DNA from 2 places in the Ramlibacter tataouinensis genome. Region 1 is predicted to be linked to the other one. Evidence: predicted binding sites of a transcription regulator. Region 1 holds the regulator's gene; the other holds the start of a gene.

Region 1 (15,807 bases):
GTCGTCGGGCCTGTTCGGCAACTTCGGCCAGTCCAACTACGGCGCCGCCAAGATGGCCCTGGTCGGCCTGATGCACATGCTGTGCATCGAAGGCAAGAAGAACGACATCCGCGTCAACACCATCGCCCCGATCGCGGCGACGCGCATGACGGAGGACATCTTCCCCGCGGCCGTGCTCGAGGCGGTCACGCCCGACCAGGTGACGCCGGCGGCACTGTTCCTGGTCAGCGAGAACGCGCCCACCAAGGCCACGGTGTCGGCGGGCGGGGGATCGTTCTCCGCGGCCCGCATCGTCGACACGGCGCCCGTGTATTTCCGCCGCGACCAGGTCTCGCCCGAGGCACTGGCCGAGCACTTCGCGCAGATCGCGGACTGGGACACGCAACGCGGCTACGAAGACTCCAACCAGCAGGTCCAGGTGCTGCTCCAAGCCGCGATGGCCGGGTTGAAGGCATGAGCTTGCGGACGGGCCCGCTGCAGGGGCTGCGGGTGCTGGAGATCGCCGGCATCGGCCCGGCGCCCTTCTGCGGCATGTTGCTGGCGGACCTGGGCGCAGACGTGGTGCTGGTCGACCGCCTGCAGCCCGGCGCCGAAGACACGGACCTCGGCGCCCACGCCGTCCACAACCGCGGCAAGCGCTCGATCGCCGTCGACCTCAAGTCCGGGGCCGGCGTGGAGACGGTGCTGGGTCTCATCGAGGCCTGCGACGTGCTGATCGAAGGCATGCGCCCGGGCGTGATGGAGCGCCTGGGCCTGGGCCCCGACGTGTGCCTGGCTCGCAACCCCAGGCTGGTGTACGGCCGCATGACCGGATGGGGCCAGGACGGCCCGCTCGCCCACGCGGCCGGCCACGACATCAACTACATCGGATTGTCCGGCGCGCTCTGGTATTCCGGCCAGCCGGGCGAAGCACCCATGGCGCCGCCCAGCCTGGTGGGCGACATCGGCGGCGGCGCCATGTACCTCGCGGTGGGCGTGCTCGCCGGCGTGATGAACGCGCGCGCCACTGGACAGGGCCAGGTGGTCGATGCAGCCATCGTCGACGGCAGCGCCCACATGATGAACCTGCTGCTGGGCCTGAAGTCGGCCCGTCAGATGCACAACGAGCGCGGGCGCAGCCTGCTCGACGGTCCGCATTGGTATCGGAGCTACCGCTGCGCCGACGGCGAATTCATCTCCGTCGGATCGGTCGAACCCCGGTTCCACCGCCTGCTGCTGGAGAAGCTGGGGCTTGCAGACGACCCCGCGTACGCGCGCGTCGCGTATGACCCCGCGTCGTGGCCGCAGCTGCATCGCCAGTTCGCCGAACTCTTTGCCACCCGCACCCGTGCCGAATGGTGCGCCCTGCTCGAGGGCTCGGATGCGTGCTTTGCACCGGTGTTGAACCCCGACGACGCGGCCGCGCATCCCCACATGGCGGCGCGTGGCATCTACAGCCGCATCGACGGCGTGCTGCAGGCCAACCCGGCCCCGCGCTTCTCTCGCACGCCGGCCGGGCCACCGGCAGGCATACCGGTGCGCGGACAGCACACCGACACCGTGCTGTCCGAATGGGTAGGCCATGTGCCGGAAGGAACTGCATGACGAACTAACCGAGACATGCATCGGCGCATGCGGAGAGACCGTGTGCCGCCATTTGAGGGGCACTTTCCATCAACAGTGTGAGGAGAACGAAACCAATGGCTGAAATCAGTCAAACCAGATTCAAGGCACCGCGACGACACGCATTGGCTGCTGCGGTGATCGCGCTCTGCGCGGGAACATGCGGGACGGCGAACGCGATCGAGTTCGATACCGGCAACGACGATGTCCAGCTGCGGCTGGACAACACCGTGCGCTACAACTTCGGCCGCCGGGTCGAAGCCCAGAGCCCCGGCGTGCTGGGTGCCGTCAACTCGGACGACGGCGACCGCAACTTCAAGAAGGGCAGCACGGTGACCAACCGGGTCGACCTGCTGACCGAATTCGACGCCGTCTACCAGAAGAAGTTCGGCGTTCGCGTGTCCGGCGCCGGGTGGTACGACCAGGCCTATGCCGGTGGCTTCGACAACACCAGCCTGGCCACCACCAACCACTTCGAGGGCAGCACGCCGGGTTTCGGCCTGAGCCACGTCACCAAGCGCTACTTCAAGGGTGCTTCCGGCGAGTTGCTCGACGCCTTCGTCTTCGGCAACTTCGAGCTGGGTGACATGCCCCTGGGCGTACGGGCCGGCCGGCACACGGTCAACTGGGGTGAGGCCTTGCTGGGTGGCGGCGCCATCCACGGCATCACCTACGCGCAGGCGCCGCTGGACCAGGCCAAGGCACTGGCCACCCCCGGCATCGAGGCCAAGGAGCTGTACCGCCCGCTGAACCAGATCTCGGCCAACCTGCAGGCCACGCCGGAGCTGTCCTTCGCGGCGCAGTACTTCCTCGAGTGGGACAACAGCCGCGTGCCGGAAAGCGGCACCTATCTGGGCTTCGCCGACCACTATCTGAACGGCGGCGAGTCGCTGATCGTCGGGCCGGGCGTGCGCGCCATCCACGGCAAGGACCTCACGCCGAAGAACCGCGGCGACTGGGGCGTGGCGGCGCGCTGGAGCCCGCAGTGGCTGGACGGCACGATGGGCTTCTACGTGCGCAACTTCTCCGACAAGTTGCCGCAGGCCATCCTGATGGCAGCCCCGCCGCGGCAGTATTTCTTCAACTACGGCGACGACATCGACCTGTACGGCATCAGCCTGGCCAAGCAGATCGCCGGCATCAGCTTCGGCGCTGACCTGAACTGGCGCAAGAACATGCCCCTGGTCAGCGAGAGCGTGATCCCGGTCACCTCGCTGGCGGCCTTGCCTGCCCAGGGTGAGATGCTGGGCGCACGCGGCAACACCGTGCACGCCGTCCTCAACGCGATCGGCTCGGCGCCTGCCACCCCGCTGTGGGACAGCGCCTCCTACGCGGCCGAACTGACCTGGAACCGCTGGTTGTCGGTGTCCCAGGGAATGAATGTCTTCAAGGGTCGCGCCAGCTACACGGCCATCGACAAGGTCAGCAAGGACTTCGTCGGCCTGGCGCTGAACTTCACGCCGACCTGGTTCCAGGTGTTCCCGGGGGCCGACCTGTCCCTGCCGGTCAGCTATTCGGCGGGCCTGTCGGGCAACTCGGCAGTCACCTCGGGCGGCAACAAGGATGCGGGCAACTGGGCCATCGGCCTGGGCCTGGATCTTTACAGCAGGTACCGCTTCGACCTGAAGTACGTCGACTTCTTCGGCAAGTCCACGAAGAACGCGGCCGGCGGCATCACGGTGCCCAACGGCACGCCGGCGCTGCTGGAAGACCGAGGCGCGGTCTTCTTCACCTTCAAGACCACTTTCTAAGAGAGCTCCAGGATGAAAAAACTCGCAACGGCATTGATTGGCGCAGGCCTGTTTGCCGCGCACCTCACCGCCCTGCACGCGGCGGTGACGGCAGACGAAGCCAAGCAGCTGGGCACCACGCTCACCGCGATCGGCGCGGAGAAGGCCGGCAACAAGGACGGCACGATTCCCGAGTACACCGGCGGCCTCACCACGGCGCCGGCGGGCTTCCAGAAGGGCAGTGCCGTCCGGCCCGACCCCTTCGCCAGTGAGAAGCCCCTGTTCTCGGTGGACGCCAAGAACATGGACCGCTACGGCGACAAGATGACCGAAGGCGCCAAGGCCCTGATGAAGGCCCGCCCGGACTGGCGCATGGACGTGTACCGCACGCACCGCACCGTGTCCTTCCCGAAGTTCGTCCTCGACAACACGGTGAAGAACGCCACGCGCGCGAAGACTTCCGATGACGGCCTGAGCATGCGTGGCGCGCGCGCCGGCATTCCGTTCCCGATTCCGAAGAACGGCAACGAGGTCATGCTCAACTACGCGGCGCGCTTCCAGGGCGTCGCGAACGTCGTGCCGAAGTTCACGGCCTACAACGTCGATGCCGCCGGCAAGCTGGTGCTGTCGAACCAGGGCAGCTACCTGACCGAAAGCGTCTACTACGGCGACACCAAGACGGAAGATCCCGTCTGGCTGACCCGGGTGCGTGCCAACTACACCGGTCCGGCGCGCCGTGCCGGCGAGGCCGCCATGGTGATGGATCCGGTGAGCTACTCGGACAACGGGCGGCGCGCCTGGTCGTACCTGCCGGGGCAGCGCCGCGTGCGCCTGGCGCCCGACCTGGCCTATGACACGCCCAACCCCGGCACCTCGGGCATGGCCACCTACGACGACACCAGCATGTTCAACGGCAAGCTGGACCGCTTCGACTTCAAGCTGGTGGGCAAGAAGGAAATCTACGTTCCCTACAACACCTACCGCTTCACGTTCAACGACAAGCCGGAGGACGTGTTCCAGTCCAGGTTCATCAATCCCTCGGTGGTTCGCTGGGAACTGCACCGGGTCTGGGTGGTCGATGCGAAGCTGAAGGAAGGCCAGCGCCACGTCTATTCACGCCGCACCTTCTACATCGACGAGGACAGCTGGCACGTGGTCGCCAGCGACCAGTACGACGGCCGCGGTCAACTGTGGCGCGCGGGTTTCAACTACCTGGCGCCCCTGTATGACGCATCGACCATCAGTGCCACGGCCAGTCACTACGACCTGATTGCCGGCACCTACTACGCCAACATCTGGCCGGGCGCCGGCGGCGTCAAGGTGATGGAGCAGCTCACGCCCGATCTGGCGTGGACGGCCGACGCATTGGCGGGGCAAGGCGTCCGCTGACCGGCGGCAATCGCTGACCAGCGGTAGTCGCTGACTGCGCCGCGGCCGAGAGCGCAAAACGCTTGGGCCGCGGCGTTTTTTCATTCCGGATCGACGTTCGCGAAAGCAAACACGTGCGCAACAAACTGACCCTGGTCCAGATCGCCATCTGGGCCGCAACGATGGCGGGCGCGGCGGCTGCCGAGCCCGCATTTCAATCCCCTCTCGTGCTGCCGGCGACCCCAAGCGGGTTGGCCATCCGCGCGCCGCTGAACTCCATTGCGATGGCGGGCAAACGCCTGGTGGTGGCCGGCCAGCGCGGGCACATCCTGCATTCCGATGACGGCAAGACCTGGGCGCAGGCCGCGGTGCCCCTGAGCGCGGACCTGACGGGCTTGTCCTTTCCCACGCCCAAGCTGGGTTGGGCGGTGGGCCACGAAGGCAGCGTGCTGCACACTGCCGACAGCGGGGCGACCTGGCACAAGCAGCTCGAGGGCGCGCGCATCGCCGATCTCCTGGCCAGGCAGACCGGCCAGCCGGCCGGCCCCGACCAGCCGCTGCTCGATGTCTGGTTCGAAGACGACAAGAAGGGCTTTGCCATCGGCGCCTTCAACCTGATCCTGCGTACCGAGGACGGCGGAAAGACCTGGGCCTCCTGGGCCGATCGCGTCGACAACCCGAAGGCCATGCACCTGTACGCGATCCGGCCGGCGGCCGGCACGCTGTTCATGGTTGGCGAGCAGGGCCTGGTGCTCAAGTTCGACCGGGCGGCCCAGCGCTTCACCCGGGTGGCGCTGCCCTACCAGGGAACGCTGTTCGGCGTGACCGGCAACAACAACATGGCTCTCGTGTTCGGCCTGCGCGGCAACGCCTTTCGCACTACCGACGCTGGCGCCAGCTGGACCAAGGTCGAAACCGGCCTGCAGGCAGGCCTGACCAGCGGCGTCGTGCGTACCGACGGCTCGGTGCTGCTGGCCAGCCAGACGGGCCAGCTGCTCCTGAGCGTCGACGAGGGCGCCACCTTCCGTCGCATCCCCCTTCCCAACCCCGCGCCCGTGTTCACGCTGGCCGACGCCGGCAACGGCAACGTGGCCATGGCCGGTTTCGGCGGCGTGCGGCTCGAATCACTGAAGTGAAGCAATAAGCAAATGGTGACGACGACTCAAATCGACATGCCCGTGGTCCGCGAGTTGAAGGACTTCGACCGCGCCTCGGGCAACTGGCTGGAACGGCTGGTGTTCAACCACCGCCTGTTCGTGGTCCTGGCCTGCGTGCTGGCCACGCTCGTGCTCGGCTGGCAGGCCACGCGCCTGACGCTGAACGCCGCGTTCGAGAAGACCATCCCGCAGCACCAGCCCTACATCAAGAACTTCCTGGATAACAGGAACGAGCTCAAGGGGCTGGGCAACTCGGTGCGGGTGGTGGTGGAGAACAGGCAGGGCGACATCTTCGACCGGGCGTATTTGCAGACGCTCAAGCAGATCAACGACGAGCTGTTCCTGACCCCGGGCGTGGACCGCGCCAACGTCAAGTCGCTGTGGATGCCGGTGGTGCGCTGGAACGAGGTGACCGAAGAAGGTTTCACCGGGGGCCCCGTCATGCCGGACAACTACTCCGGCTCGCCGCGGCAGATCGACCAGCTGCGACAGAACATCGCGCGCGCCCAGATCCTGGGCAGCCTGGTGGGCAACGACTACAAGTCCAGCATGATCATCGTGCCGCTGCTGGACAAGGATGCCAGCGGCAAGCCCCTGGACTACTGGGAGCTGTCCAAGCGGCTGGAAGACATCCGCGCCAAGTACGCCAAGGCGCCCGGCGGCGCCGACGTCGACATCCGCATCGTCGGCTTTGCCAAGGTGGTGGGCGACCTGCTCGATGGGCTGGCGCAGATGGTGCTGTACTTCGCGGTGGCCGCCCTGATTGCCGCGACCATCCTGTACGCCTGGACGCGCTGCGTGCGGTCCACCGCCCTAGTGCTGGCCTGCTCGCTGGTGGCGGTGCTGTGGCAGCTGGGGCTGGTGACGCTCTTGGGCTACCAGCTGGACCCGTACTCGATCCTGGTGCCCTTCCTGGTGTTCGCCATCGGCGTGTCGCACGGCGCGCAGAAGATGAACGGCATCATGCAGGACGTGGGGCGCGGCACGCACAAGCTGGTGGCGGCGCGCTACACCTTCCGCCGGCTGTTCCTGGCGGGCCTCACGGCGCTGGCCGCCGACGCGGTGGGCTTTGCCGTCTTGATGCTGATCGACATCCCGGTGATCCAGGACCTGGCCATCACCGCCAGCCTCGGCGTGGCGCTGCTGGTGTTCACCAATCTCGTCTTGCTGCCCGTGATGCTGTCGTACACGGGCGTCAGCCCGGCGGCAGCCGAGCGCAGCCTGCGCGCCGAGCAGCAGCAGGCCGGCGGCGGCACATGGACGCTGCTGGAGCGCTTCACCGAACGGCGCTGGGCGTTGGGAGCACTGGCCGTCTCTGCCGTAGTGGCCGCCGCCGGCTTTGCGGTCAGCACGAAACTCAAGATCGGTGACCTCGACCCCGGCGCGTCCGAGCTGCGGCCCACCTCGCGCTACAACCGCGACAACGCCTACATCACCGGCAACTACTCGCTGTCCAGCGACCAGTTCGCGGTGATCGTCAAGACCAAGGCCGAGGGCTGCCTGGAGTACCCGACGCTGGTGGAGGCCGACCGCCTCGGCTGGGCGCTGCAGCAGGTGCCGGGCGTGCAGACCACCGTCTCGCTGGCCGATGCGGTGCGCAAGATCACCGCCGGCTCCTACGAGGGCAGCCCCAAGTGGCTGACCATCTCGCCCAACCAGGACGTGCTGAACTACGGCGCACGCACCGCCGTCACCAGCAACCCCGACCTGTTCAACCGGGAGTGTTCGGTGATGCCGGTGATCGCCTACCTGGCCGACCACAAGGCCGAGACGCTCGAGCGCGTGGTCAAGGCGGCCGACGAGTTTGCCGGCGCGCACAGCACGCCGGACCGCCAGTTCCTGCTGGCCGCCGGCAGCGCCGGCATCGAGGCGGCCACCAACATCGTTGTGAAGCAGGCCAACGTCACCATGCTGCTGTACGTCTATGCGGCGGTGATCGTGCTGTGCCTCATCACCTTCCGCAGCTGGCGCGCGGTGATCGTGGCCGTCGTGCCGCTGGCCATCACGTCGATCCTGTGCGAGGCGCTGATGGTGGCGCTGGGCATGGGGGTGAAGGTGGCGACGCTGCCGGTGATCGCGCTGGGCGTGGGCATCGGCGTGGACTACGCCTTGTACCTGCTGAGCATCCAGCTCGCGCAGCAGCGCGCCGGAGCAAGCCTTGCTGATGCCTACCGCCACGCGCTGCGCTTCACCGGCAAGGTGGTGGCGCTGGTGGGCGTGACGCTGGCTGCCGGCGTGATCACCTGGGCCGCCTCGCCGATCAAGTTCCAGGCCGACATGGGGATTCTTCTGACCTTCATGTTCCTCTGGAACATGCTGGGCGCGTTGGTGCTGATCCCGGCCCTGTCGCACTTTCTGCTCCCTCGCGTGGGCAAGCGCAGCGCACGCGCGTCCGTCCTCGACGCCGGCGGCACGCCGCGGGCCAAGGCGGCTTAGCGCCGAGGGGCTTGGGGGTGCGCCAAACGCGCACCCCCAACCCATCACCCCCTCCCAATGTGGTGGGCGCGTATCCCGCGGTCGCGCTCACACTCAAGGGAAAGCGCAGTCGCTGAACGACAAGGTACGACATGAACGAAACATCCACCACCTTCCTGACCGAACAGGAACTCATGATCCGCGAGTCGGCGCGCAAGGTCGCGCAAGAGGTCGTGGCCGCCACCGCCGCCGAGCGCGACCGCACGGCCGTCTGGCCGCGCGACGAGCTGAAGACCGTGGGCGCGCTCGGTTTCCTGGGCATGCTCACGCCTGAGGCCTACGGCGGCTCCGGCGCCAGCTTCGTCGAGTACTGCCTGGCGATCGAGGAGTTCGCCGCCGCAGACGCCGGCTTTGCCACGTTGATGCACGTGCACAACTCGGTCGGCTTCATGATTTCGAAAGCCGGCACCGAGGCGCAGAAGCAAAAGTACCTGCCGAAGCTGGCGACCGGCGAGCACATCGGCGCCTTCCTGCTGTCCGAGCCGCATGCCGGCTCCGACACCGCGGCCTTCCGCACCTTCGCGCGCCGCGAGGACTCGCACTACGTGCTCAATGGCAGCAAGCAGTTCATCTCGAACGGCAGCGAAGCCGGCGTGGGACTGGTGCTGGCAGTGACCGACAAGGCCGCGGGCAAGAACGGCAGCAGCCTGCTGATCGTCGACCCGAAGGCCCCGGGCTACCAGGTCGCTCGCGTCGAGCACAAGCTCGGTCAGCGTTCGGCCCATGTGGCGCAGATCCAGCTCGATGACTGCCGCGTGCCGGTGGACGATCTCATCGGCGAGGAAGGCTCCGGCTACAAGCGCATCATGGCCTCGCTGTCCGAAGGGCGGGTGGCCATCGCGGCGGTGGCGATCGGCGCGGCGCGGGCGGCGCTGGAGGCCGCGGTGAAGTACGCCAAGGAGCGCGAGGCCTATGGCGCGCCCCTCATCAAGCTGCAGGGCGTGGCGTTCGACCTCGCCGACATGGCCACCCGGGTCGAGGTGGCGCACCAGTTCATGCTGCATGCCGCCCGCCTGTGCGAGGCCGGCATTCCCTGTGCCAAGGAGGCCTCCATGGCCAAGCTCTTTGCCAGCGAGATGGCCGAAAAGGTCTGTTCGGACGCCATTCAGATCCATGGCGGCTACGGCTACCTCACCGACTTCCCGGTGGAGCGCTACTACCGCGACGTGCGCGTGACCAAGATCTACGAAGGCACGAGCCACATCCAGAAGCTGATAATCGCGCGCAGCCTGGGCTGACAAGCAGTACTTTCGGCGTCATGCGGTGAGGCGGGCTGTTCCTGTCCGGCCTTCAACCCGGAGGTAGGACCATGGGCCAATAGACGGCTGCCTCGCGCGTGCGGACCATCGCACGCCCGGGCAAGTGTCCGTCGAACCGAGCAGTACATGGCCCATGCATCCCGCGTTCCCTACCTTGCGCGCCAGTTCACGCCAGCGCACCCCGATCTCGCTGACGCGGCCGGAGTCCCGGCGCGCTTGGCCAACGAGCGCTACGTCGACTCGCTCGCGCGGGTCGTCTACTACTGGGGCTATCCCGCGGTGGACGCCCTGGGTCGGACCAGTGCCTGGGAAGTGATGAAGGCTGCGGGGCCCGGCGCGACGATGGGCTTGTTCCCCGGGGCGCCGAAGAACATGATGGGCTATCTCGACGACCACATGTCGCCGGCCCAGCGCAAGGTGGTCACGCCCAACAGCGACACCATCTACGGCGCCAGCTTCGCCGACCTCACCGAGGAGGCGGTGGTGGTTCAGACGCCCAGCGACGTGCCCAAGGGCCACTACTGGACGATCCAGATCTGCGACCTGTTCACCACGGTGATCCACCAGCTGGGGGCGGCCAGCAAGACGCCCGGCGGAAAGTTCCTGTTGGTGGGTCCGAACTGGAAGGGCGAGAAGCCCAAGGGATTCATCGACGTGCTGCGCATGCCGACCAATATCGCCGGCATTTTCGGGCGTAGCTTCGCGGCACACACCGACGAAGCGAAAGCACGCGCCCGGGCCGTGCTCAATCAGATCGGCTTGGTCGCGCAAAGCCGTGACCAGTCCGGGCCCTTGCACTTCGATTGCGAGGCGAGCGCGCGCAACAAGGTATTCCCGCCCGGCGTGACGCCCGAGATGGTGGCGGCCGACCCCGACATGCTTCGCGCCCGGCCGGTGAACCCCACCCAGTTCTGGGACCAGCTCGCGAAAGCGCTCGCGTCCAACCCGGAGGTCAGCGCCGATGACGCAGCAATGGCGGCCCAGGCCCGTACGCTGTTGGCGCTGCGGGCTTCCGACGCCTCGTGGGGCGCGCTGCTCGACCGCGCCGCTCTCGCAGCCGACGCTGAACTGCACGACAGTGCCAGGTACGAACAGGTCGGCGTCGACGCGGGCGGCGGCTGGCAGCGCCAGGACAGCGGCGGTGCCTGGGGCTGCGACTGGTTCGGCCGGGCCCAGGCGGCCGTCATCTACATCTACGTCAACGACTTCCACGAGGCGATTTACTTCATCCGGGGCACCGACGACAAGGGTGCCCTGCTGCAGGGGCGCTACCGCTACACCATCACGTTCCCCAAGGGTGCGCTGCCGCCGGTCGATCGCGACCTCGGCGGCTTCTGGTCGCTGTCGATGTATGACCGCCACTACTTCATGCTCGCCAGGAGCCCCAACGGACGCACGAACATCGGCACGGTGAACCTCGACGCCGACGAGCTGAAGTTCGCCGCCGATGGCTCGCTGACATTGCACCTGTCCCATGCGGCGCCTTCCGGCAAGGACGATCAGGCGAACTGGCTGCCGGCGCCCGAAGACCAGTTCGCGCTGCTGGTGCGGGCTTATGTGCCCACGAAAGCACTGCTGGAAGGCAGTTACAGCCTGCCGAACGTGGTGCGTGCCAAGGCATTGCCATAGGAGAGATTGATGAAATCAGCACCGACGGATCAAGAGATCAGCGATGCCTATATCTACCTGCTCAGTCGCCTGCTCGTGCTGCGGCAGCAGCAGCTGGATTTCAAGCAAGGCTTCCAGTGGAACCAGCTCATTCACCGCAAACCCGGCGAGGTCGACTGGCCCAATCCCAATCTCGATGTCGCGTACTCCGAAGCCTGGGTGGCCGTCGATGAGAAAAGCTGCGCCTTGGTTACGGTGCCGAAGGTCACCGGCCGCTACTACACTGTGCAATTCCTCAACGGCTGGGGCGAAACGGTGGCCAACCTCAACGAACGCCTGTTTCCCCAGCACCCGCACGGACAGTTTGCCGTGTGCCTGAAGGGCAGCAAGCTTGATCTGCCCGCCGGCGTTCAGCGCGTCGATGTGCCGGTCAAATGCATGCGCGTGCTGTCGCGCGTCGAACTAGGCACGAATTGGGAGGAGGCGGTCGCGCTGCAGCGGCAGTTCGAGATCCGCCCCAGCGGCCAGCCGGCACTGCCGGCCGTGCCGCAGACCGTGATGTTCGAGCTGGCTGCCCTGCCAGGTGTCGAGGCCTTCGATTCGGCCGTGCTGGCCCTCGACAGCGAGGCCGACATCAACCCGGGCATGGACGCACTGCAGGCCGCAACGCGCGCCATCGCCGAGGCCATCAAGGACCCGAGCGAGCGTCAGCGCATCGACCAGGTGATCCGCGCGAAAGCGTTCGCCGATTTCAAGAAGGCACTGCCCAACGTCGGGCACGGCAAGGTGAGCAACGGCTGGGCACTGCCGTCGACCTCGGGTGCCTACGGCGGCGACTGGCTGGTGCGTACGCTGGTCAACTACGCCGGCATCTGGGCCAACACGCCCGAAGAGGTCATCTACTACAAGGCATTCGCGGATCAGGCCGGCGGCCCGCTGTCGGGCGACCACGCGTACACCCTGCACTTCACGAAGGAACAGCTGCCGGCGCAATTCGCGACCCACTTCTGGTCGGTGATCGCTGTCGACACGGTCGAGCGACGCGTGCTGCCCAATGCGTTGAAGCGATACTTGCTCAACAAGGAGTCGAAGCTGCAATACGATCCGGATGGCTCACTGACACTGCACTTCGCCGATGCACAGCCGAAGGATGCACCCCAGGGCAACTGGCTGCCCACGCCCAAGGGCAAGGACTACAACCTGACCTTCCGGTTCTATCGGCCCAAGGGTGCTGTCGCAGCACGCAGTTTCTTTCCGCCGCCGCTCGTCGCCCAATGAGTTCGCCACCCGTACCGGCGCCTTCGACACGCGTAGCGCTTACGAGATCAAGGGGCTGAACGACAAGGCAAGGTATTGACGCAGGCGATCATCGCGTGATGACCCAAGTACGCGTTCGCATCAACACGAGTTCGTGAGTGGCATCGGCTGGCGTCCAGTTCGTCACATTGGTCACTTCGCCAAGAGGCTTCAGGCTGAATCTCTCGTCAATGACTTGGGGCACTGACTTACCCTCCTCCGCCGCGATAACACACACCGAAGTCCACTTCTTTTCCGGCATCCCGTAGAGCGTTCCGTTAATGCTCAGGTATTTCATGGACTTCCCAGCCATGGGGTCCCGCTGCTCCGACAGGAAATCCTATCGCCGCAGTGCTAGAAGAGATCGAGTCTGCTCTGCGCCGCCACGTTGGAAGCAAATCGCTTGCGTCCGTGTAGGTGATGTGCGATCCAGCGTGGGCGAGGCACGCAAGCCGTTGACCCGTTCGGGGTCAGAAACAGGGTGAGGCGAAAACGGGCTACACCACGAGGCCCGACGCAACCCGTTGAAATCATTGGTAGGCCGTGCAGGACTTGAACCTGCGACCAAGGGATTATGAGTCCCCTGCTCTAACCAACTGAGCTAACGGCCCGACCGGGTGCGATTGTAGGTCGCTACTGCTTGTGGCTCAGCGCGTTGCTCACCAGCTTGGCGGTGATGTCCACGATCTGGATCATGCGGTCGTAGGGCATTCGGGTGGGGCCGATCACGCCCAGCGTGCCCACCACCTGGCCGTCCACCTCGTACGGGGCGCTGACGACCGAAAGCTCCTCGAAGGGCACCACCTGGCTCTCGCCGCCGATGAAGATGCGCACGCCCGCGGCCTGCGAGGAGATGTCGAGCAAGCGCATGAGCTGCGCCTTCTGCTCGAACAGCTCGAAGGCGCGCCGCAGGTGGCTCATGTCGCTGGAGAAGTCGCTCACAGCCAACAGGTTGCGCTCGCCCGAAATCACGACTTCGTCCTGCTCGCGCAGCGCCTCGGAGCTGACCTGCACCGCGGTCTGCATCAGGGTGGCGATCTCGGCGCGCAGCTTTTCCACTTCGCCCTTGAGGCGCTCGCGCACGTCCTCGATGGCGAGGCCCGCATAGTGCGTGTTCAGGAAGTTGGAGGCCTCGATCAACTGCGACTGGGTGTAGTCGGTGGCGGTGAACACCACCCGGTTCTGCACGTCGCCGTCGGGCGAGACCATGATCACCAGCAGCCGCTTTTCCGACAGCCGCAGGAATTCGATGTGGCGAAACACCGAGGTGCGGCGCGGCGCCATCACCACGCCGACGAACTGCGACAGGTTGGACAGCAGCTGCGCCGCATTGGCGATCACCTTCTGCGGCTGGTCCGGCCGCAGGCTGGGCGCCTGCATCTGCTCGCGCTGCGCCGTGAGCATGGTGTCCACGAAAAGCCGGTAGCCGCGCGCCGTGGGAATGCGCCCGGCCGAGGTATGGGGGCTGGCGATGAGCCCGAGCTCCTCGAGATCGGCCATCACGTTTCGGATGGTGGCCGGGGACAGCTCCAGCCCCGACGCACGCGAAAGGGTGCGCGAACCCACCGGCTGGCCTTCGGCGATGTAACGCTCGACCAGGGCTTTCAACAGCAACTTGGCGCGGTCATCGAGCATGTCGATAGGATTTTAGCGACAGGGTCAGCCAATGGCGGCATGAATCCACGGTTCCCATTAGATGGGCAGCCCGTTTGATGATGTAATTTGCCCATGAAACCCCTGTTCCGCCAGGTGGCCCTGATCGGCAAGTACCCCGCCGCCGTCGCGGGTTCGCAGGCCGCGACCATCCGCGCCGCGCTGGAGGACATCGCCAATTTCGTCGCCTCCCGGGGTTGCGAGGTGGTGCTGGAGCGGGAGACCGCCGCCGCCTCGGGCCTGACCGGTTACGCCAGCCTGGACGTGCCGGGCATCGGCGAGCACTGCGACCTGGTGCTGGTGGTCGGCGGCGACGGCACCATGCTGGGCATTGGGCGGCAGCTGGCGCGCTTCGGCGTGCCGCTGATCGGCATCAACCATGGCCGCCTCGGGTTCATCACCGACATCCCGCTCGGGCGCTTCCGCACCGCGCTTGAGCCCATGCTCGCGGGCCAGTTCGAGGAGGACCACCGCAGCATGATGCAGGCCAGCGTGGTGCGCGACGGCGAGTGCGTGTTCGAGGCCACCGCCCTGAACGACGTCGTGGTGCACCGCGGCACGACCTCGGGTATGGTCGAGCTGCGAGTCGAGGTCGACGGCCATTTCGTGGCCAACCAGCGCGCCGACGGCCTGATCGTGGCCTCGCCCACCGGCTCCACCGCCTACTCGCTGTCGGCCGGCGGCCCACTGCTTCATCCGTCCGCGCCGGGCTGGGTGCTGGCGCCGATCGCGCCGCACACCCTGTCGAACCGGCCCATCGTGCTGCCCGACGCCGCCGAGGTCACGATCGAGCTGGTGTCCGGGCGCGATGCCAGCGCCAATTTCGACATGCAGTCGCTCGCCTCGCTGCTGCACGGCGACCGCATCACGGTCAAGCGCTCGCAGCACCGGGTGCGCTTCCTGCACCCGCACGGCTGGAACTATTTCGACACCCTGCGCAAGAAGATGCACTGGAACGAGGGACATTCCTGATGGCTTTGCGCCGTATCTCGCTGCGCGACTTCGTGATCGTGCGCGAACTCGAACTCGACCTGGAATCGGGTTTTTCCGTCCTCACCGGCGAGACCGGCGCCGGCAAGTCCATCCTGGTGGATGCGCTGCAGCTGGCGCTGGGCGAACGCGCCGATGCCGGCGTGGTGCGCGAAGGCGCGGCCCGGGCCGAGATCAGCGCTGAATTCGATGGCGTGCCCGCGCCGCTGGCGGCCTGGCTGCAGGACGCCGGCTTCGATGACGACGAGGCGCTGCTGCTTCGCCGCAGCGTCGACAAGCAGGGCAAGAGCCGCGCATGGATCAACGGCAGCCCGGCCACCGCCACGCAACTGCGCGAACTGGCCGACCTGCTGGTGGACATCCACGGGCAACACGCCTGGCAGAGCCTGACCCGGCCCGACGCCGTGCGCGGCCTGCTCGATGCCTACGCCGGCGTGGACACACAGCCCATGTTGAAGGCCTGGCAGCGCTGGCGTGACGCCCAGAAGACGCTGGCCGAGGCCCGCGCCGCGCAGGACTCGCTGCAGCGCGAACGCGAGCGCCTCGCCTGGCAGATCGGCGAAGTGGACAAGCTCGCGCCGGGCGCCGACGAGTGGGACGAACTCAATGCCAGCCACACGCGGCTGGCCAACGCCCAGTCGCTGCTGGAAGCGGCGCAAGGCGCGATCG
Region 2 (15,807 bases), 880 kb from region 1:
AACGGGCTCGCTTGCATGGAACCGATTATGCAAGGCCGTCCAAGGATGGCCTTGCGAAACATCAAGTCGCCGTCAGTACCAGCCGGCCGCGGCGAGCTGCTCCTTGACGAACTGGTTCTGCAATTGATGACCCAGGGGCGTCGGATGCACGGAGTCGGCGTACAGGAACCCGCTGGTGTCGCCCGGGATGGTGCTTGCCGTGGTGCAGGCGAGCGAGGAGCCCTGCAGCGGATTGGCCGGCGAGGTGGTGCTGCACGCCGGCGTGGTCACATTGCTGAGGCCGTATCTCGAAGGATTCGCGGTCTGGTCGCGGCCCCGCGCGTAGACATCCACCTGCACCACCGTCGTCGCGGTGCCCGCCAGGCCCGCGGCCAGCTGCGAATTGAAGGTCGTCACCATCTGGTTGACCAGCGCGCGGGTCTGCGCGTCGGCTGCCAATGCGAAGGGTGTCTGACTCACATCCGGCAGGTTCACCACGACGACGTACTTGGCGCCCTTGGCCAGGATCTGCGTCTTCACCAGCCCGGCCAGTTCGGCACCGGCCTGGCCCATGGCGGTGACGGCCGCGGTCGCCGCCGCGTTCACGGCCGCGGCGCCTCCGGCGGCCACGGCCTGCTGCGTGGCGGTGGGCCAGCCCGCCGCCACGGCGGCGCCGGCAGCAGCCGCGCCCCCGCCCGCGGCGGCCGAGACGCCGTTGATGTTCATGAATGTGTCGTTGCCGCCCGCCATGACGGTGACCAGCTCGCTGCCGTTGAAGCTGCCGCCGGTCTTGGCCAGGTGCGCGGCGATCTGCTGCGTCACCGGCACGGCCGTCAGGCCGATGTTGACCTGGTTGAACGGGGCCGCCTGCAGGGTCGCGCTGCTTGGCGCGAACACGTTGCTGACCCGCGCGCTGCCTTGTGCATAGTTGGTGCAGGCCGGTGTGTTGGTGACCGGCGCACCCGTGAAGCCCGGCACGTTGGGCAAGAGGCCGGTTTGCGCCGGGCAAGAAGCGGGCACCTTGATGTCCGACGCGAGCAATTCGGTCCAGATGCGCGCGCTGGCGCTGTTGACGGTGAACTTGCCGCCGCCCGCCGCCGCGACGGTGCCGACCTTGTAGGTCCCGACGTCGCTCAGGCTGTCGCCGAAGGACACCAGCGAAGTGAAAGGCACCCGCGGGCTGGGGACGATGTCCCCGCCACCGCCGCCGCAGGCAGCCAACACCACCGTCGCGGCCAGCGCTGCCCATCTCGTCCTGTTGAACGCCATCTGATGCTCCTTGTTAGGTTAAAGCAATGGTTCACAGCTAGAACGCAGCATCGTAGCGGCACGGCAGCAGGCGTGTTAGAGGAATTCGTCCTGGACGCGGGGCGGCAGTTCGTTATGAGCTGGCCGCCCATGAGAAAAGCGGCCGCGCGGGCCGCTTTGTCGTTGCGAAAAAGGCGGCCCCGCGGGCCGCCGTTGGCGCTTACTGGAAGGGGGTCCACCAGTTGCCGGACGCGACCACCAGGCTCAGCAGCTGGATCTCGCAGTCGTAGTAGCCGGTGGTCAGGTTCTTGGCGTTCCAGCCCCACATGGCGTCCAGGAAGCCCTGGAAGCGCGCGTCCACACAGGCGCCGGCGCAGATCGGGCCGTTGTAGGCCGCGCTGTTGCCGCTCGTCAGCTTGGTGCCGTCCAGCGCGTAGCCGGTACCGATGTTCGTCGGGTCCCCGCCGGAAGAGCGGTTGAAGAAGTCGATCATCTTGCCGGTGACCTGGCCGAAGCGCGTATCGCCGGACAGCACAAAGTCCGAGGAGAAGCGCCACGGGTTACGACAGGCGTTCCACCAGTAGTAGCCTTCCTTGTCGTTGCCGTCGCCGATGTAGCCGGTCGAGGGTTGCGGCGCGGCTGAGTTCGTGTTCATCACGAAGTCGGGCATCAGGCCGGCCGACGGTGAGTACACCGTCTGCATGCGGTTGAGCAGCTCGTAGGCCTTGTCGACCGCGCGGTCCCACAGGGCATCGCCGGTGGCGGCCTTGTAGGCACGGAAGTGGCCGATCATGTAGTCCGACGTGCGGTTGTTGGTCGGCGACGGCAGTCCGCGGGTCGAGCCGTCCTCGTTCATGTTGAAGAACTTCATGGCGTTGACCGTCGCCTTGCCTTCTTCCAGGTAGTTCCACTTGCCGCTGGAGCCCCACTGGCGGTGGGCCATCAGCAGAGCCATGGCGATGTCCTGGTCGCCGTCCATCGCGTTCCAGCCTTCGCCGCCCGAGCTGCCGTCGGCGTTGAGGCGCCAGTCCATCAGGTACTTGGCGGACGCGTCGCGCGCCGCCAGCCCATAGGCGGGGCGGGCACGCACCACGGCCAGCAGGCCGTCGAAGATCTTCTGCGCTTCGGGGTCGTGACCGTGGAACACGACCGTGAGCAGCATGCCGTAGCCCATGCCCTCGGACACGGTCAGGAACTGCCGGTTCGAGAACTGCACGGCGTAGCCGCCGGCCACCACCGAGTCAGCGCGCACCACGTTGGCCGCCTTCCAGGCGTCGTAGTGCTTGGTCAGCATGGCGTCCATCGTGGCGTCGCTCTGCGACGGCTTGATGCCGGCGACGTACTTGTTCAGGCGCGAGCCGAACGGATAGCCGGTCGCCGGGGCGGCCTGCGCAGGTGCTGCAGCGGCAGCGCTTGCCGCGGCCGTCGGGGTCGAGACCGACACCGGAAGATCCGTTGCTGCGGCAGCGGCAGCGCCAGTCGTGGTCGAGCCCGTCGAGCCTCCTCCGCCACCACCGCAACCGGTCAGGAAAGCGGCAACTGCAGCAGAACCAGAGGAAAGAAAGAGACGTCTTCTCATTTGTTCAACACCTGTAAGCAAATGGCCTCCATGCCGGCGCGAACGCCAGCCCTTTGGGCCTGTTGAAGATGAGCTGTGGCTTGACGGGCCGGACTTGAAATACCGTTGCTGCCCCGTCTGGCAGCGATGGCGGTGTGCCGGCTAACCTCAGCGCGATGACTAGACTGTAGTAGGAGACGTCCGACAGCACACCCCTCACGGCGCCTACAAACGTAAGGAATTGCTGAGAATGTTCGACCACAAGAGCCCGAGCTCAAGGCCGCGGTAAAGGGCAGGCAAGCTCAGTTGTGCCGCCCGAAAACGGGCCATGTAGGCCGCGGCTGACAAGGGTTTCCCCTTGAGCATGAGCTCCCTGCGGAAGAGCTGGGAAGGTGCCGCCGGCCGATGACCCACGGCCGAGCTGATTGTGACCAAGCTCAGCCGCAAAACTTACAAAATGGGGAGCTGGCTCAGCGGCAAATGGCTCTGCAGTGGGCCTCTACAGGCCGCAAAATCCGATTCGCCATGAAGGCTTGGACCAACACCGAACTCAGCTATGGCAGCGTCGCAGTGCTGCTGCACTGGGCCATGGCCGCGCTGCTGCTGCTGCTGTTGGCGATGGGCGTCTACATGGTTGGGCTGCCCGAGGTGGGCTTCGACCGGGAAAAGATCACGTTGATCCTGGTGCACAAGGCGCTGGGCCTGCTGGCGCTGGTCGCCGTGCTGTTGAGAATGGCCTGGCGCTCGGGCAATCCGATGCCTGAGCTTGCCGCAGGCCTGCCCGACTGGCAGCAGCTGAGCGCCCGTGTGGTTCACCTGCTCTTCTATGCGCTGATGCTGGCACTGCCCGTCACAGGCTGGCTGATGTCCTCGGCCGGCGGCTACCCGGTGTCGTTCTTCGGAGTCTTCGAATTGCCGGACTTCGTGGCGGTGAACCAGCGCAACTTCCAGATCTGGATCGTGGTGCACCGATGGCTGGGCTATGCGCTCGCGCTGTTGATCGTGGCTCACGCCGGCGCGGCGCTGCATCACGCCTGGGTGCGGCGCGACGACACGCTGCGCAGGATGCTCTGAATACTAGAGAGCGCCTGGGGCGAAGCTCATGCGCTAGTGCGCTCCCGCCATGTCCAGCGCAAAGCGCGCCACGTCACGCAGCACCTTCGCCGAGGCCTCGTTGGCCGCTTGCACTCCGGCGCCGGGCGTCTTCTGGCGCATCGGCTCGCGCTGCGCGATCTCGCGCGTCGCGAGCAGGTTGCCGCTGACCGCGTCCAGCCAGCGCACGCGCAGCGCGAGTCGCGCCTTCGGCGGCTCCTCGCTGAAATCCTGCGTGAGTTCAATCACTTCGGTGCGCAAGATGTAGGAGGCCGGGCCGCCATCCGGCGGCACGATCACGCGGATGCAGCCGGTGGCCTCCAGCGCGCGTACCAGCAGCGGGTGCAGCATCTGCGCCGGCCGCTCGGCCCACTCGTTGCTGCTGAAATAGGCGATCTGGTGCGGCTGCTGGGTGTAGGCCATGCGGGTGGTGTCGTACGCGGGCCGCGACTCGGGCCGCTCGACCCGCACGAGCGGTGCGCGGCAACTGGCGCGCGGGATGTCCTGCGGCAGGGTGTCCAGCATGGCGATCGCCAGCGGCGCTTCCGCCGCCGGCGCCAGCAGGGAGGAGCAGCCGGCCGCGAGCGCCGCCGCGCAGAGGGCGAGCCCGGTCCGCACGGCTGGCCCCCGGGTCATTGCGCCTCACCCGGGCCGGGCGTGCGGGCCTCGCCGCGCAGCAGGATGGCCGGATTGCGGCGAATCCGTGTCGCCGTGTCGTTCAGCGACGCGCTCAAGTCATCGAGCCGCGTGACGGTGCGCTGCGCCTGCGGCAGGGTTTGCGTCTGCAGAAAGCGCACGGTCTCGTCGGTGTTGGCGGTGAGCCGCTGGAGCTGGGCCACCGCCGACTGCGCTTCGGGCAGCAGCTGCGTCTGCAGCGTGCCCACCGTCGCGGTGCTCGATTGCAGCAGCGGCTGCAGCTGCGCGCTGGCGCGCTCGGCGTTCGCGATGATGGCGTTCATCTTCTCGTTGTTGGCCGCCAGCGTGCGCGTGACCTGCTGCATCGCAGCGAGCGACTCCTTCATCGAAGCCAGCGTCTGCGCATCCAGCGCCGACTGCAGCAGCGCCGTCACCACCTGCACGTTCTGGTTCAGCTGGGTCATGGCGGCGTCGAGGTTGACCAACTGCGCGGGCCCCGCGGCGATCACCGGATACGGCTGGCCGGGCGCCGCGGCCAGGGGCGCGCCGGCCGGCCCCGTGTCTTCCAGGTTCACATAGACATAGCCGGTGAAACCGCGCGCCGCGAGGCCCCGGCCGGTGATGGTCGCCACCGTCGCGGCGCTGACCGGCGTGCCCTTGCGCAGCTCGACGAGCACACGCACGTTGCGCGGATCCGAAAGCCGCACCTCGCTCACATGCCCGACCTCGACGCCGTGAAACTCCACCGGTGCGCCGGCGATCAGCCCGGAGACCGGTTCGCGCGAATGGATCTCGTAGCGCACGTAGCCGGTCGTGGAGAACACCCACCAGCCGACGACCGCCGCGGCGATCGCCAGAAGGATGACCGCGAACACGATCTTCGCGCGCGCCTCGACACTGTTGGCCATGCCGCATCCTCCATGGAGACCCTGAGGGTGAGGCGATCCAGTATAGAAGTAGCAGGCGACGCCTGCGCGAGGGAACCCGCCCATGGTTGAGCTCGTGCCAAGTCCGCAGCCCGGGCTAAGGGCTGTCCACACTAGCCGCATCGTCCAAGGGGCGGCAAGAATCCGCCGCACCCCCAAACGGAGAAATCGAATGACTGTCTGGACCCTTGCGCGGCGCATCCTTGCGGCGCTTTCACTCGTTGCCTTCGCAGGCACCGTCCCGGGCGCCCTGGCGCAGGCGGTGCCAAAGCGGACCGAGATCGGCGCCCGGCCCGAGTCGATCATGTGGGTCGGCAACAGCTTCTTCTACTACAACAACAGCATGCACGGCCACTTCGGCCAGCTCGCGAATTCGCTGAACGAGAAGCCGGCGCTGCGCAGCACCTCGGTCACCATCAGCGGCTCGGGCCTGGACTGGCACGACATGGAGTCGCTGGTGCGGCCGAACGGGCTGGGCCGCTATTCCTTCGTCGGCGACAACGAGATCCGCTTCAATCCGCCCGGCCGCATGTACGACACCGTCATCATGATGGACTGCAGCCAGTGCCCGGTGCATCCGCAGCTGCAGCAGGCGTTCCACGACACCGTCCGCAAGGATGCGGAGATCCTGCGCAAGCAGGGCATCCGGCCGGTGCTTTTCATGTCCTGGGCCTACAAGGACAAGCCTGAGATGACGCAGCAGCTGGCCGAGCAGTACACCAAGGCGGGCAACGACAACGACCTGCTGGTGATTCCCGCCGGCCTGGCCTTCGCCAAGGCGATCGCCCGCAAGCCGGACCTGGAGCTCTATGTGGCGGACAAGCGGCACCCGAGCTTGGCCGGCACCTACCTCGCCACCGCGACGGTGTATGCGTCGCTGCTGAAGAAGAGCCCGGTGGGCGCCAAGTACACGGCCGGCCTGAGTCCGGAAGTGGCCGCACTGCTGCAGCAGGCGGCCTGGGATGCGGTGCAGGAGTACTTCTCCGGGAAGTAGCGAGCTGAGGGCGACTCGGTCAAACAGCAGTCGCCGAGCGTGGTCGTCGCCTGATAGCCCGAAGGTCCCATTGCGCCGGCCCGCGCCCGGCAGGAGAGTGGGCTTTCCCAGCCAAGAACACAGCGCCATGGCGAAGAAGGTCAAGCGAGACAAGGCTGCCCGCGAGGACAGCGCCGTACCGACCCGCAAGTTGACGGCTGGTGACTACGAGGATGAGCTCTACCGGCTGCATGTGGAACTGGTAAAACTGCAGCAGTGGGTTCAGGCCAGCGGCAGCAAGATCTGCGTGGTGTTCGAAGGCCGCGACGGCGCCGGCAAGGGCGGCACCATCAAGGCAATCACCGAGCGGACGAGCCCGCGGGTCTTCCGGGTGGTGGCTCTGCCGGCTCCCACCAATCGCGAGAAGACGCAGATGTACCTGCAGCGTTACGTGCCCCACCTGCCTGCGGCCGGCGAGGTGGTGATCTTCGACCGCAGCTGGTACAACCGCGCCGGCGTCGAACGCGTGATGGGCTTCTGCACCGAAGAGCAGGTGCAGGACTTCCTGCAGGCCGTGCCCTTGGTGGAGCGAGCGATCGTCGACTCTGGCGTGCGGCTGTTCAAGTACTGGCTCGAGGTGAGTCCCCAGGAGCAGACGCGTCGGCTCACGGATCGCATCGAGGACGAGCGCAAGATCTGGAAGCTCTCGCCCATGGACCTGCAGTCCTATGGCCGCTGGTACGACTACTCGCGGGCACGCGACGACATGTTCAAGGCCACGGACACCGAGTTCGCCCCGTGGCTGGTGGCGCGTACCGATGACAAGCGGCGCGCACGCCTGAACATCATCAGCGACCTGCTCTCGCGCATCCCCTACCAGCCTGTCAAGCGCGACAAGGTGGTGCTGCCTAAGCGACAGAAGGCCGGCGACTACCGCGAGCCGGACTACCCCTACCGCTACATCGCGGAAAGGTTCTGACGGTGCCGGCGATGGAGCGCGACCTGTCGACACTGCTGGCGGGCACGCGAGGCGGACCCACGCTGCTGCAGTGGGTGCGCGCCTACCAGGCGCAATGGCTGGTGCCCGATCTCATTGCCGGGGCGACTGCAGCGGCGGTGGTGATTCCCAAGGCCCTGGGTTACGCGACGATCGCCAGCCTGCCAGTCCAAGTGGGCCTCTACACCTGCCTGGTTCCGATGGCGGTCTACGCCTTGCTCGGCACATCGCGGGTGCTGAGCGTAAGCACCACCACGACGATTGCCATCCTCACGGGCGCGGCCCTGTCGCAGGTGGCGCCGTCGCTGGAACCCGCGGGCCAAGTCGCTGCCCTGGCGACACTGGTTTTGTTGCCGGGCGCCATCTTGTTCGCCGCCGGATTGCTGCGACTGGGCTTCGTGGCCGATTTCATCTCCGAACCCGTGCTGGTTGGCTTCAAGGCCGGCGTCGGCATCGTCATCATCCTAGATCAGTTGCCCAAGCTGCTCGGGCTGCATTTCGACAAGGGCAGCTTCCTGCACAACGTCCTCGCGATCGTGCAGGGCCTGCCGGGAGCGTCAGTGCCCACGGTCGCGCTGGCCCTGGCCATGGTGGCCATCCTTGTGGGGTTCGAACGCTTCGTGCCGCGGGCACCGGCGCCGCTGGTTGCGGTGGTGATCGCCATCCTGGCCATGAAGTACCTGGAGCTCGGGCGCCTTGGCATCGAAGCGGTAGGCACCGTGCCGACGGGCCTGCCCGCGCCGACCGTGCCGGACTGGCACCTCGTGCAAGCCTTGTTGCCGGCCGCCGCGGGCATCGCGCTGATGAGTTTCACCGAGACGATCGCAGCGGCACGGGCATTTGCGGGCAGCGGCGAGCCCACGCCGGATCCGGACCGCGAACTGGTCGCCACGGGCGTGGCCAATGCGGCCGGGGCCCTGCTGGGCGCCATGCCCGGTGGCGGCGGCACTTCGCAGACGGCAGTGAACCGCCGTGCCGGCGCGCGCTCGCAGTTGGCCGGCCTGGTCACGGCGGTGCTCGCCCTGGGCGCCATCCTGTTGCTGGCCCCCTTCATCGCAGCCATGCCGCAGGCCACGCTGGCCACCGTGGTGATTGTCTATTCGGTTGGCCTCATCCGGCCATCTGAGTTCCGCGCGATCCGCAAGGTTCGCCGCACTGAATTCGCCTGGGCACTCGTCGCGCTCGCGGGCGTGGTGCTGCTGGGGACCTTGCAGGGAATCGTCGTGGCGATCGTCGTGTCACTGGCGGCGATGGCCTATCAGGTGTCCAACCCGGTGGTGCACTTGCTGGGGCGCAAGCCCGGGACCAACGTGTTTCGCCCGGCCGCCCCCGGCAACCCAGATGACCTGCGCTATCCGGGCCTGCTGCTGGTGCGCCCGGAGGGGCGCATCTTCTTCGCCAACGCCAGCCGCGTGGGCCAGCAGATCGTGCAACTGATCGCGCAAGAGCAACCGCAGGTGGTTGCGCTGCATCTGCGGGGCGTGTTCGACCTCGAGTACACCGCGCTCAAGATGTGGACCGAGGCCGAGCAGCGCTTGCGCGAGGCCGGCGTCACGGTGTGGCTCGTCGGCCTCAACCCCGGCGTGCTCGCGATGGTGCGCAATTCCCCGCTCGGCGAGGCACTCGGCGAGCACCGGATGTTCCACAACCTGGAGCAGGCCGTGGCGCACTACCAGGCGCACTACCTGAAGGCGGCATCGGCGACGGCCTGAGCTGTCTCCGGCGTGCCTGTCCTGGCGCGCTGCGCGGTCGATCGAGCAAAGCCTGCGTGCCCTGGAGCCTGGGTCAGGGTGACGCCGTCGCCGGAATCAAGCGCGAAGGACCCGCCCATTGGGCATCGCCGCAATGCGGCCGTCCTCCACCTTCAGTTCGCCGTTGACGAAAACGCTGCGGATGCCGCGTGATGGCCGGATCGGATTGGCGTAGTCCGCGCAGTCGATCACTTCGTCCGGCGAGAACAGAACGAGATCAGCATGCGCTCCCGGCTTCCGCACAGTCGCGATCGACTGCAGGGGCGTCGGCGCCTGCTCTTGAAAGGCCGCCAAAAGCCCTTATCATTAGCACTCGCCGCGGTTGAGTGCTAGCAGCAGAGCTAAGCAACCGCCCGATCAGTTAATAAGCGCTAACTTTCGTTGGCGCTTTTTGATGTCCTTCCGTTTCTGAACAAGGAGATGCAATGAAACTTCGCCCTCTGCACGATCGCGTGATCGTGAAGCGCCTGGAAAACGAAACCAAGACCGCTTCGGGCATCGTCATTCCCGATAACGCCGCCGAGAAGCCCGACCAGGGTGAAGTCCTGGCCGTGGGCCCGGGCCGCAAGAACGACAAGGGCGACCTGATCGCCCCGAACGTGAAGGTGGGCGACCGCGTGCTGTTCGGCAAGTACAGCGGCCAGACCGTGAAGGTCGAGGGCGACGAGCTGCTCGTCATGAAGGAAGACGACCTGTTCGCGGTCGTCGAGAAGTAATCAGGCACAGCATTTAGGAGCTAATAGAAATGGCAGCTAAAGACGTAGTTTTCGGCAGTGACGCCCGTCACCGCATGGTCGAGGGCGTGAACATCCTGGCCAACGCCGTGAAGATCACCCTGGGTCCCAAGGGCCGCAACGTGGTGCTCGAGCGCTCCTTCGGCGCCCCCACCGTCACCAAGGACGGCGTGTCGGTGGCCAAGGAAATCGAACTGAAGGACAAGCTCCAGAACATGGGCGCGCAGATGGTCAAGGAAGTCGCTTCCAAGACCAGCGACAACGCCGGTGACGGCACCACCACCGCCACCGTGCTGGCGCAGGCCATCGTGCGCGAAGGCATGAAATACGTGGCCGCCGGCATGAACCCGATGGACCTCAAGCGCGGCATCGACAAGGCCGTGACCGAGCTGGTCGAGCAGCTCAAGAAGCAGTCCAAGCCGACCACGACCTCCAAGGAGATCGCCCAGGTCGGTTCGATCTCGGCCAACAGCGACGAGTCGATCGGCAAGATCATCGCCGACGCGATGGACAAGGTCGGCAAGGAAGGCGTGATCACGGTCGAGGACGGCAAGTCGCTCAGCAACGAGCTGGACGTCGTCGAAGGCATGCAGTTCGACCGCGGCTACCTGTCGCCCTACTTCATCAACAACCCCGAGAAGCAGAGCGCGATCCTCGAGAACCCCTTCGTGCTGCTGTTCGACAAGAAGATCAGCAACATCCGTGAGCTGCTGCCCACGCTGGAGCAGGTCGCCAAGGCCAGCCGTCCGCTGCTGATCATTGCCGAGGAAGTCGAAGGCGAAGCGCTGGCCACGCTGGTGGTCAACACCATCCGCGGCATCCTGAAGGTCGTGGCCGTCAAGGCGCCCGGCTTCGGCGACCGCCGCAAGGCCATGCTGGAAGACATCGCCATCCTCACCGGCGGCAAGGTCATCGCTGAAGAAGTGGGCCTGACGCTGGAGAAGGTGACGCTGGCCGACCTGGGCCAGGCCAAGCGCATCGAAGTGGGCAAGGAAAACACGATCATCATCGATGGCGCCGGTGCCGCTGCCGACATCGAAGCGCGCGTCAAGCAGGTCCGCGTCCAGATCGAGGAAGCAACCAGCGATTACGACCGTGAGAAGCTGCAAGAGCGCGTGGCCAAGCTGGCCGGCGGCGTGGCAGTGATCAAGGTCGGCGCCGCGACCGAAGTCGAGATGAAGGAAAAGAAGGCCCGCGTCGAAGACGCCCTGCACGCCACGCGTGCGGCGGTGGAAGAAGGCGTGGTGGCCGGCGGCGGCGTGGCGCTGCTGCGCGCGCGCCAGGCGCTGGGCGACAAGGTCAAGGGCGACAACCATGACCAGGAAGCCGGCATCAAGCTGGTGCTCAAGGCCATCGAATCGCCGCTGCGCGAGATCGTCGCCAACGCCGGCGACGAGCCGAGCGTGGTGGTCAACGCGGTGCTGGGCGGCAAGGGCAACTACGGCTTCAATGCCCAGAACGGCCAGTATGGCGACATGATCGAGATGGGCATCCTGGACCCGACGAAGGTGACGCGCACCGCGCTGCAGAACGCCGCCTCGGTCGCTTCGCTGATGCTCACGACCGAAGCCATGGTCGCCGAGGCGCCCAAGGACGAGACCCCGATGCCTGCCGGCGGCGGCATGGGCGGCATGGGCGGCATGGGCATGGACATGTAATCAGGCAGAAGGCGCGCAAGCGCTTTCCTGCTGGCGTCCACGCCAGACAAAAAGCCGGTCGAAAGACCGGCTTTTTTCATGCGCGCCCGCGGCGCCTTGGGCAGTGCTTACTGCTGGCCGGGAGCGGATTGCGGCAGCGGCGGCACGTCAGCCGGCGGCTGGCCGTATTCGTTGGCGCCGGGCTGCCCGGGCTGGATGGCGAAGTAGATCAGGACCAGCCAGCCGATCACCGGGATCAATCCCAGCAGCATCCACCAGCCACTCTTGCCGATGTCGTGCAGGCGGCGCGCGCCCACGGCCAGGCTGGGAATCAGGAACACGAGGCTCGCCAGGCTTTGCAGCGTCCAGCTCACGATTCCGAGCACGAACAGCACCACGAACTGCGCGAGCGCGAAGTACCAGAACTCGGGTCGGTCGGCGCGGCCGCCGAACTCCGCGAATTTCTTGAAGCAGGTGATGACGGCCTTCTTGATGTCTTCCATTCCTCACTCCTCTCTGTACACGGGCAAATGCCCGGGCGCATGATACGAGGAATGGATTAGCGAGGCGAGCCCCCCGCAGCGCCCTAGCCGGCCCGGAGCCTGCGCAACAGGCCGGCCGTCGACGGGTCGAGCCCACTTTCATCGCCGTTTTCCAGCCGCGGCGCGATGTCCTTGGCCAGCACCTTGCCCAGCTCCACGCCCCATTGGTCGAAGCTGTTGATGCCCCAGATCGAGCCGCTGACGAACACGCGGTGCTCGTACAGGGCGATGAGCGCGCCCAGGCTCGCCGGCTCCAGCCGATCGAGGACGAAGAAGGTGCTGGGCCGGTTGCCCGGAAACTCGCGGTGCCCGCCCGCGTCGTGCTTGCCCTGCATCAGGGCCTGCGCCTGCGCCAGCGCGTTGGCCAGCAGCTGGCCGTGGTGGTCGGCCAGCGTGTGGGCGGCCTGCCGCACGGCGATGAACTCCACCGGCACCACGTCCGTGCCCTGGTGCAGCATCTGGAAGTAAGCGTGCTGGCCGTTGGTGCCGGGCTCGCCCCATAGCACCGGCGCGGTCGAGCAGCCCAGCGGCCGGCCCATGGCATCGACCCGCTTGCCGTTGCTTTCCATCTCGAGCTGCTGCAGGTAGGCCGGCAGGCGCCGCAGGCTGCTGTGGTAGGGCGCGATGCTGCGGCTGGCAAAGCCGTGGAAGTTGCGGTACCAGACGTCCATCAGGCCCAGGCGCACCGGCAGGTTGGCGGCCAGCGGCGCGCTGGCGAAATGCCGGTCCATCTCGTGGGCGCCGGCCAGCATGCGGCGGAAATGGTCGGCGCCGATGGCGATGGCGATCGGCAGGCCGATGGCCGACCACATCGAGTAGCGGCCGCCCACCCAGTCCCAGAAGCCGAAGGTGGTCTCGATGCCGAACTCGCGCGCGGCGCCGACGTTGGTGGTGAGAGCGGCGAAATGCCGGGCGATGTCCTGCCCGCCCTGCGCCTCGAACCAGGCCTTGGCCGAGCGCGCGTTGGTCATGGTCTCGATGGTGGTGAAGGTCTTCGATGCCACCAGGAACAGCGTGCTGCGCGGTTGGACCGCCGCGAGCACGGCGGCCAGTTCGTGCCCGTCCACGTTCGAGACGAAATGGAAGCGCTTGCCGGGCACGGCGAACTCGGCGAGCGCGGTCACGGCCATCTGCGGCCCCAGGTCGGAGCCGCCGATGCCGATGTTCACCACATCCGTGATCTGCGCGTCACCGCGCACCCGCTCGGCGTACGCCAGCATCGCCTCCAGCGTTTCGTGCACTTCGCGCAGGTCCGGGTCCAGGCTGGCGCCCCGGGGCGTGCGCAGCAGCCAGTGCTTGACCGCCCGCTGCTCGGTGTTGTTCACCTTGTGGCCGGCGAACATCGCATCGCGGTGCCGCTCGAGCATGCACTCGCGCGCCAGCTCCAGCAGCATCACGCGCGCGTGGGCATCGACCAGGTTCTTCGAGAGGTCGGCAAAGACATGCGGCGCCTGCTGGCTGTATTCCTCGAATCGGCCCGGGTCGGCCCGGAAGGCCTCGCGCAGGTCGAGGTGGCGAGCCTGCCTGTCGTAGTGGGCACGCAGCATGGCCCAGGCCAGCGTGCGATCGCAATGCGGGCGTGAAACGCCGCCGTCGGCATGATCCATGCGTGCATTATGGGCAAGGCCCGCGGGCATGTGCAGGCCCGCGCGGCTCGGCGGCGCACCTTGGCCGCCCCGAATCGTTAAAGTATGTGCTCCTCCTTCACGATAGGCACATGAGTTTCGACCTCGTCATCTTTGGCGGCACCGGCGACCTGGCCTGGCGGAAGCTGATGCCTGCGCTCTTCCAGGCGTTCCGGCATGGCTCGCTGCCCGAAGGCGGCCGCATCATCGGCCTGGCCCGCGACGACCTCTCGGACGACCAGTACCGCGCGCTGATCCGTGAGCGCTTCGACCAGGTGGACCTGGCCAAGCGCCCCAGCGCGCAGGAATTCGACCGTTTCGCCGCGCTGCTGCACTTTGTGCGCGTGGACCTGTCCCGGCCGGCGGACTTCGAGCGGCTGGCCGGCGTGCTGCGCGAGCGCGGCGCCGACACCGTGGTCATGTACCTCGCCACCGCACCCTCGCTGTTCACCGCCGCCTGCGAGCAACTGGCCGCCGCCGGGCTGAACACCGCCAACACCCGCCTGGTGCTGGAAAAGCCCCTGGGCCACGACCTCGAATCGAACCGGGCGATCAACCGCGCGGTGCGCGCGGTGCTGGCGGAGAACCAGATCTTCCGCATCGACCATTACCTGGGCAAGCCTTCGGTGCAGAACCTGTTCGCGCTGCGCTTCGGCAATGCGCTGTTCGAGCCGCTGTGGCGCCGCGATCACATCGCCAACATCCAGATCAGCATCGCGGAGTCACTGGGCGTGGAAAGCCGCGGCGCGTTCTACGACAACACCGGTGCGCTGCGCGACATGGTGCAGAACCACGCGCTGCAGCTGCTGTGCGCGATGGCGATGGAGCCGCCGATCAACTCGCATGCGGACGCGATCCGCGACGAGAAGCTCAAGGTGCTGCGGGCCCTGAAACGCTGGTCGCCCGAGTCGCTCGGCCAGCACGTGATCCGCGGCCAGTACGGCCCCGGCACCATCGCGGGCGACAAGGTGCGCGGCTACCGCGAGGAGCCGGGCGTGAACCCGCAGACCACCACCGAGACTTTCGTGGCCCTGCGCGCCGAGATCGCCAACTGGCGCTGGGCCGGCGTGCCGTTCTACATCCGCACCGGCAAGCGCCTGGCCGCCGGCGACGCGCGCATCGTGGTGAACTTCCAGCCCACGCCGCACCCGATCTACCACACCCCCATCGGCGCCGTGAACCGGCTGGTGATCCACCTGCAGCCCAAGGACGGCCTCGAGCTGCACTTGCTCGCGCAGGGGCAGGACGGGCGGCATGTCCGGCTCGGCGCGCAGGCGCTCACGCCGGTGCACCTGGACCTCGATTTCGACAAGCGCTTCGGCTCCGGGCGCGTGGGCGCCTATGAGCGGCTGCTGCTGGACGTGATCGACGGCCGGCTCAACCTGTTCGTGCGCGCGGACGAGCAGGAGGAGGCCTGGCGCTGGGTGGAGCCGGTGCTGCATCACTGGCGCCACGAGCATTCGGCGCCGCGCCCGTACGCGGCCGGCACCTGGGGACCGAGCGCGGCCAGCGCGATGATCGCGCGGGACGGCCATTGCTGGAGCGAGGAATGCTGATGCCGCCCGTGCCGGCTACTTGTCTGCCGGCATGAGGTAACGCACGCCGGGCTTGAGTTCCTCGTAGATCAGGTAGTGGGTCTGCGACATGCCCAGCGCCGCGTAGGTGGCGTGCGCGGTGGCGTTGTCCTTCTCGACATAGAGGCGGAAGCCGCATACACCCGGCTCGGACTGCGCCAGTTCGCGCACGTGCTCGTAGAGCCGGCGGTACACGCCCTGCCGGCGCCAGTCCGGCGCGACGTACACGCTCTGGATCCACCAGAACAGGCCGTTGCGCCAGTCGCTCCACTCATGGGTGACCAGGAGACAGGCGACCACGCGCCCTTCGTGCTCGGCGACGATGTAGAAGCCGAGCGAGGGCGTGGCGATCAGGCGGCGCACGCCGGCATCGATCACCTCGGGAATCAGCGCCCGGCCTTCGGTTTCCAGCGCCATGGCGGCGTTGAAGGCGGCAATCGCGCCGGCATCGCGCGGCTCGCCCTTGCGCAGGGTGAGCGTGGCCTCCTTCTTCACAGGCGCCCCTCCTCCACCGCATGGCAGGCCACGCGGATGC

The links. The regulator HrcA, encoded in region 1, represses chaperone genes, less so after heat shock. The targets are predictions, from matches to a motif close to TTAGCACTCNNNNNNNNNGAGTGCTAA.
Region 2: groES (co-chaperone GroES) is a predicted target of HrcA. The motif match lies at 9,467-9,493, and genes of this name have one in related genera.

The regions. Positions count from the first base shown of each region.
Region 1 covers NZ_CP010951.1:1,541,544-1,557,350, forward strand. Annotated here, with positions in the region: gene UC35_RS07410 (SDR family NAD(P)-dependent oxidoreductase) at 1-457, shown strand, start outside; gene UC35_RS07415 (CaiB/BaiF CoA transferase family protein) at 454-1,584, shown strand; gene UC35_RS07420 (DUF1302 domain-containing protein) at 1,680-3,353, shown strand; gene UC35_RS07425 (DUF1329 domain-containing protein) at 3,366-4,721, shown strand; gene UC35_RS07430 (WD40/YVTN/BNR-like repeat-containing protein) at 4,835-5,836, shown strand; gene UC35_RS07435 (efflux RND transporter permease subunit) at 5,849-8,293, shown strand; gene UC35_RS07440 (acyl-CoA dehydrogenase family protein) at 8,425-9,570, shown strand; gene UC35_RS07445 (DUF1254 domain-containing protein) at 9,718-11,220, shown strand; gene UC35_RS07450 (DUF1214 domain-containing protein) at 11,230-12,477, shown strand; gene UC35_RS07455 (hypothetical protein) at 12,566-12,793, opposite strand; tRNA gene UC35_RS07460 (tRNA-Ile) at 13,030-13,106, opposite strand; gene hrcA (heat-inducible transcriptional repressor HrcA) at 13,129-14,130, opposite strand; gene UC35_RS07470 (NAD kinase) at 14,224-15,120, shown strand; gene recN (DNA repair protein RecN) at 15,120-15,807, shown strand, end outside.
Region 2 covers NZ_CP010951.1:2,424,940-2,440,746, reverse strand. Annotated here, with positions in the region: gene UC35_RS11835 (DUF2946 family protein) at 1-17, opposite strand, end outside; gene UC35_RS11830 (SGNH/GDSL hydrolase family protein) at 73-1,248, opposite strand; gene UC35_RS11825 (glycosyl hydrolase family 8) at 1,448-2,671, opposite strand; gene UC35_RS11815 (cytochrome b) at 3,311-3,859, shown strand; gene UC35_RS11810 (ABC-type transport auxiliary lipoprotein family protein) at 3,893-4,513, opposite strand; gene UC35_RS23525 (MlaD family protein) at 4,510-5,421, opposite strand; gene UC35_RS11800 (DUF4886 domain-containing protein) at 5,612-6,433, shown strand; gene ppk2 (polyphosphate kinase 2) at 6,561-7,391, shown strand; gene UC35_RS11790 (SulP family inorganic anion transporter) at 7,403-9,121, shown strand; gene UC35_RS11785 (hypothetical protein) at 9,218-9,454, opposite strand; gene groES (co-chaperone GroES) at 9,586-9,876, shown strand; gene groL (chaperonin GroEL) at 9,906-11,552, shown strand; gene UC35_RS11770 (DUF805 domain-containing protein) at 11,660-12,034, opposite strand; gene pgi (glucose-6-phosphate isomerase) at 12,118-13,680, opposite strand; gene zwf (glucose-6-phosphate dehydrogenase) at 13,791-15,254, shown strand; gene UC35_RS11755 (GNAT family N-acetyltransferase) at 15,270-15,767, opposite strand; gene UC35_RS11750 (ABC transporter ATP-binding protein) at 15,764-15,807, opposite strand, start outside.